2 regions of the Staphylococcus sp. 510 genome follow, and region 2 is predicted to be linked to the other one. Evidence: predicted binding sites of a transcription regulator. Region 2 holds the regulator's gene; the other holds the start of a gene.
The links. The regulator LexA, encoded in region 2, represses DNA repair genes until DNA is damaged. The targets are predictions, from matches to a motif close to CGAACATATGTTCG.
Positions count from the first base shown of each region.

Region 1 (3,442 bases), on a different contig from region 2:
CGGCATAAATGGTATCAAAAGCTAAAGAGGATTTACCTGAACCAGAAAGTCCTGTCATCACTATCAACTTGTCTTTAGGTAATTCTATATCAACACCTTTTAAATTATGTGCTCTTGCACCTTTCACTACTATGGATGGTTCTCTCATTTAAATGTCACCCTTCTGATTTTAATTCGAATAACATATCTCTTAATTCTGTTGCTCTCTCAAAGTCTAAATCTTTAGCTGCTTTTTTCATTTCTTTTTCTATATTTTCTATCGTTTTTTGACGTTCTTTTTTCGTCATTTTCTTAGGTACTTCTGTTTGTTTATTTTCATTAGTATCATCACTTTCGACAGTAGCACTGATAACATCATGAATTTTCTTATTGATGGTTTTAGGTGTAATACCGTATTTCTCATTATGAGCCATTTGAATATCACGTCGTCTTTGCGTTTCATCAATGGCGTATCTCATTGAATCTGTAATCTTATCTGCGTACATAATAACTTCACCGCGATCATTACGCGCTGCACGCCCAATGGTTTGAATTAAGGAACGATTGGAACGTAAAAATCCTTCTTTATCTGCATCTAAGATAACAACTAATGAAACTTCGGGAATATCTATCCCCTCTCTTAATAAGTTAATACCAACAATTGCATCATACGTACCCATACGTAAGTCTCTTATGATTTCAATTCTCTCGAGTGTTTTAATTTCGGAATGAAGATAATTGACTTTTATTCCTGCTTCTTTCATATATGTTGTTAAATCTTCACTCATTTTTTTAGTTAATGTGGTAACAAGTACCCTTTCATTTTTATCAATTCTATCTTGAATTTCACTTAACAAGTCGTCAATTTGATTTTCTGTAGGGCGTACATCAATTTTCGGATCTAACAATCCAGTTGGTCGAATAATTTGCTCTACCATTTCGTCTGTATGTTCTATTTCATAAGGTCCTGGTGTTGCAGATACATAGACTAATTGATTCGTTTTTTCTTCAAATTCTTCAAATTTTAATGGTCTATTGTCTAATGCGCTAGGCAATCTGAATCCATGATCAACTAAAACTTGCTTACGTGCTCTATCACCGTTATACATCCCTCTCACTTGAGGTAGTGTTACGTGTGATTCATCAATCATGATTAACCAGTCATCTCCAAAGTAATCAAGCAATGTATACGGCGTAGAACCTAAAGATCTTAACGTTAAATGTACGGAGTAGTTTTCAATACCTGAACAGAATCCCATCTCACGCATCATTTCCAAATCATAATTAGTTCGTTGTTCTAACCTCTGTGCTTCTAAAAGTTTATTTTCATCTCTTAATTCTTTTAAACGTTCTTCTAATTCTTTTTCAATTCGTTCAATCGCAACTTTCATCTTTTCTTCACGCGTAACGAAGTGGGAGGCTGGGAAAATTGCAAAATGTTCACGTTCTCTTATAACTTCGCCAGTTAAATAGTTCACTTCTCTAATACGATCGACTTCATCACCAAAAAATTCTACCCGAATACACATTTCTTCTCTAGAAGCAGGGAATATTTCGACTACATCGCCTCGTACTCTAAAGGTACCACGTTGAAAGTCTATATCATTTCTAGTATATTGCACATCAACTAGTTTTCTTAATAATTCGCTACGTTCCATTTCCATGCCCACACGCACACTGACAACTAAATCTTTATATTCTTCTGGATTACCCAAACCATAAATACAACTCACACTCGCTATGATAATAACATCATCTCTCTCAAACAAAGCGCTTGTTGCTGAGTGTCTTAATTGGTCAATTTCATCATTAATAGACGCATCTTTTTCAATAAATGTATCTGTCGATGGTACATAAGCTTCTGGTTGATAGTAATCATAGTAACTCACGAAATATTCCACCCTATTTTCTGGGAAGAATTCTTTGAATTCACTATATAATTGTCCAGCCAATGTTTTGTTATGTGCAATAATTAATGTTGGTTTACCTACTTGTTGTATAACATTACTCATTGTAAATGTTTTACCTGTTCCAGTTGCACCAAGTAGTGTTTGATGTCGCTTTCCTTCTTTAACACCTTTAACAATTTTCTTTATTGCTTCAGGTTGATCACCTTGAGGATCGAACTCTGAATTTAATTTGAATGGATAATGTTCAACCATTACTACATACGCCTCCTGTATTGTTTACAACTCAACTTTTATTACTCAAGATTATTGAAATCATTTTATTCTAAAGATTATCACCGTTTAATACATTATTTATTAATTACTTTCCCTAGTTAACCTATTGTCATACATCATTTTGATGATATCGTTAACGTAAATATTAGCACTGAATTTATTTTCTATTTTAACAAATCTCGAACATAAAATACAAACATTTGTTCGCTAACATTTTTATATTATAAGATAAATAAAAAACAAACATAGCTTAGCAAACTATGCTTGTTCTTATAGACTTTTTATCAATCAATTTGTATGTTAATCAAGTTTTATTCTTCTCTCTTATGGAATTCTAGTTGATCTATGATTAAATAACCCGCTAATAGCGATACAACATCAATAAATATAATCCATTCACTATGAAAAAAGCCTTTATATATTGAGGTTGCGATTAATATTAATGTAACAGAGGTACCAATCCATTTATTTTTAGTCACTACACTAAAAAGCACAATTAAAATACAAGGAAAAAAGGCAGCACATGCATACCAAATCATTTATTTCACCTGTTTCTTTTATTTAGTATTGTCATCGTAGTTTCTCGTAATTCTGTTCTAGGAATGAAGTTTTCTGTTAGCATTTCAGGAATAACATTATCAATAAAATCATGAACAGAAGCTAAATGATCGAATTGCATAATTGTTTCTAAACTCATTTCATATATTTCAAAAAACAAAGGTTCTGGGTTACGTTTTTGTATTTCACCAAATGTTTCATAAAGTAAATCGATTTTATCTGCTACAGCAAGTATTTGCCCCTCTAACGAATCATCTTTACCTTCTTGTAACCTTTGTCTGTAAATGTCACGATATTGTTCAGGGATTTCTTCCTTAATAAAATTCTCTACCATTTCTTCTTCAACTTGTGAAAAAAGCATTTTCAATTCTCTACTTGCGTACTTAACTGGCGTTTTAATATCACCTGTAAACACCTCTGCAAAGTCGTGGTTTAGTGCTTTTTCGTATAAGCTCTTCCAGTCTATAACATTTCCATTATATTCTTCAACAGTACCAAGATATTGAGCAATTTTAGTTACTTTGAACGAGTGTGCAGCAACATTATGCTCAAAATATTTGAATTTACCAGGCAACCTAATAAGCTTTTCCATATCAGAGAGTCTTTTATAATATTGATGTATGCCCATTCCGTGATGCCTCCTTCTCATTTAATCATAGATGATACTTAGTTTCATTATACCAATCATCATCATGATTAAAAGCAATATCTTAATGTTGATT
Region 1 covers NZ_JBXVVK010000005.1:35,621-39,062, forward strand. Annotated here, with positions in the region: gene uvrA (excinuclease ABC subunit UvrA) at 1-148, opposite strand, end outside; gene uvrB (excinuclease ABC subunit UvrB) at 156-2,141, opposite strand; gene AC2D8K_RS04905 (CsbA family protein) at 2,474-2,701, opposite strand; gene AC2D8K_RS04910 (YfbR-like 5'-deoxynucleotidase) at 2,707-3,348, opposite strand.
Region 1: a site for LexA is predicted at 2,356-2,369, ahead of uvrB (excinuclease ABC subunit UvrB). Genes of this name have one in related genera too.

Region 2 (3,442 bases):
AATCAATCCGTTTCGGGGCTTCAATGGTTATGATTGGTTCATTGTTTGCAGCACACGAAGAATCACCGGGAGAAACAGTTGAACTCGAAGGTAAACGCTATAAAGAATATTTTGGTAGTGCTTCCGAATTCCAAAAGGGCGAACATAAAAACGTTGAAGGCAAAAAGATGTTTGTAGAACATAAGGGATCATTGAAAGATACTTTAAAAGAAATGCAACAAGATTTACAAAGCTCTATTTCTTATGCGGGTGGAAAAGATTTAAAATCACTTCGAACAGTAGATTATGTGATTGTTAGAAATTCAATCTTTAACGGAGATAGAGACTAAGTATCTTATGGTAGGTGACTACAATTAAAAAGTTTCTCGTATTTTTTGTCGCATGTTTATGTTTAGTCATTTTTCTGCCACTGAATGAGTTAAAGCCACTTGAAAAACTTCAAATAGAAGTTAGGCAACAGATAGATCATTGGGCATTTGGAGATTCTAATGAAGAAGATATAAGTTTGGATGTTCCAAATAAACAAGAGTTTGCTATTAATAATGTTCAAATGAATATGTCAAAAAAAGAAGTAGAAGATAAATTAGGTAAAGAAAAGCGCATCACTTCTAATGAATATGGTACCAACTGGTATACGTATTACGATGATGATTATAACCAATTTGTCATGATTAGTTATATTAAAGATAGAGTAAACGGTATGTATACTAATCAAAACTTAATTTCTTCTCAGTCTAAAATAAAATATGCGACACCTAAAAACAAGGTGAGAGATCGTTTAGGTAAACCTCTTGATGAGATAAAAAAAGGGAATAAGCGATTCGAAATTAAAAATGATGAAGATGAATATGATGTATTTCACAAAAAGCATATTTATACTACAGTTTTCTATGATAAACATGAAAAGAATGGTGTCACTGCGTTATATCAAGTAAGTGACGAAATGGAAAATAGGCTTCAAGAGCAATATGGTGCACCTTCTAAATCTTTAGAAAAAAGTTTTGAATTACAGGATTTTGATATCGTTAATGCAGAAAGAAAGCAAAGACAATTATCAACATTAAGTTATTCTAAATCCATTTCTGACACTGCTAGAAAGCATAGCCAAGATATGGTAGAAAATAGTTATTTTGATCATACTGATTTAAATGGAAAATCGCCATTTGACCGATTGAAAGCAGATCGTCATGATTTTAATGCAGCTGGAGAAAATCTAGCCTATGGACAACAAAATAGTATATATGCTCACGAAGGATTAATGAATTCATTAGGACACAGAAAAAACATACTAAATGATAGCTTTTCAACTTTAGGTGTCGGCGTCGATTTTAATGATCAACGACAACCATATTGGACAGAAAATTATACTGGTTAATCGTTTAAAACAATATATGTTGGGGTACTAAGTAGTTGTAAGGAAGTAGATAGAATGTCAACTAAATCAAAACAACAACCTGATATCTTAGAAAAAGTAAAAGAAGTTTTGAATAAGAATCAAAATAAAAAGGATTAGGCTAATGGCCTAATCCTTTTTTTATAGGGGGTTATGAGGATAAGTTATGATTACATTTCTCTATATAAACCGATTACTTTTCCAACTACTATAACATTATCTAAGTAAATTGGATCCATTGTACTATTTTCTGGTTGTAATCTGTATCGGTTCTTTTCTTTATAAAATCTTTTAACTGTTGCTTCATCATCTTCAGTCATCGCAACAATGATATCGCCATTTTCTGCGATTGTTTGACTACGAACGATGACTTTATCGCCATCAAGAATACCTGCTTCAATCATACTGTCTCCAACAACATTTAAAATAAAGATATCGCTATTATGTGTGGAAGTTAAGTGTTCAGGTAATGGAAAGTATTCTTCAATATTCTCGACTGCAGTAATTGGAATACCGGCTGTTACTTTACCTATTACAGGAACATGAATCGTTTCTTCCATACTAATATTATCGTTTAATTGTTCGCTAACAATTTCAATTGCTCTAGGTTTAGTAGGATCGCGTTTAATATAGCCTTTTTCTTCTAATCTTGATAAATGACCATGAACGGTTGAACTTGAGGCCAATCCTACTGCTTCACCAATTTCGCGAACACTTGGCGGATACCCTTTTGATTGAACAATCTGCTTAATGTAATCATATATTTCGCTTTGTCTTTTCGTTAATTCTCTCATATATAGGCACTCCCTAGTTTTATTTAAGTTTATTATAGCATCTCTATAATCAAATAACAAACGTTTGTTCGTTAAAGTGTTGACATGGAACATCTGTTCTGTTAAATTATAAATACAAACAAACGTTCTAGGAGTGAATTTCATGTTAACAAAACAAACAAAGACATTTTTAACATATATAGCAGTATTTTTAGTATCTTGCCTTATCTTTTTAGTATTCTTCTTAAGTGTTAATCAAAGTGCACATTCAGAACAAACGTACGAAATGACAGATCATGAAATTCATCAGAATGCTAACCAAAATGAACATCAAGTACCTAATAATGATGGGAACAGCGAACATAAATCTGGGTCTATGTTCGCATTAGCCCACTAAGATAGATTAAATAAAGAGAAAGTGAGCGTAACGATTTGGTTATGCTCATTTTTTTGTTATATTTTATGGAAGGTTTATCAAGGCTATATTATTATAAGAATATAAAAATATATGATATAAGGTTAGAAAATTATGATATATATAATTGAACAATAATTGAGATGAAAGTAGGAAGTTGAATGTCCAAAAATGATTTGAATATTGATAGAATTAATGAATTAGCTAAAAAGAAGAAAGAACAAGGTTTAACTAACGAGGAAGCAAAAGAGCAATCTAAGTTAAGAAAAAAATATCTTGATTCATTTAGAGAGGGATTCAAAAAGCAATTAGAAAATACTAAAGTGATAGATCCAGAAGGTAATGACGTTACTCCTGAAAAATTAAAGAAAATTCAACAGAATAAGAAAGAAAAATAAGCGTGAAATTTTATCATTTTAGATTTATTTTAATAGAAAAACTGAGGGATTTTTCAGATTTTTCTTTATGAATTTATATTAAAATAAGTTATAATTAGTTTGAGGTATTATTTGAAGAAGGGAAGAAAATATAATGTTTAATAAAGAAGATCAATTAGCAATCGATACGATTCGTGCTTTAAGTATCGATACAATAGAGAAAGCCAATTCAGGACACCCTGGTTTACCAATGGGTGCAGCACCAATGGCATACACACTATGGACAAGACACCTAAATTTTAATCCCCAATCTAAAGATTATTTTAACAGAGATAGATTTGTTTTATCAGCAGGACATGGTTCGGCATTATTATATAGCTTATTACATGTATCTGGTAGCTTAGAAATGGATGAACTTAAACAATTTAGACAATGGGATTCTAAAACTCCAGGACATCCAGAATTTAAACATACTGATGGCGTA
Region 2 covers NZ_JBXVVK010000001.1:54,965-58,406, forward strand. Annotated here, with positions in the region: gene guaC (GMP reductase) at 1-329, shown strand, start outside; gene AC2D8K_RS00290 (CAP domain-containing protein) at 344-1,375, shown strand; gene lexA (transcriptional repressor LexA) at 1,564-2,187, opposite strand; gene sosA (DNA damage-induced cell division inhibitor SosA) at 2,330-2,563, shown strand; gene AC2D8K_RS00305 (DUF896 domain-containing protein) at 2,743-2,979, shown strand; gene tkt (transketolase) at 3,113-3,442, shown strand, end outside.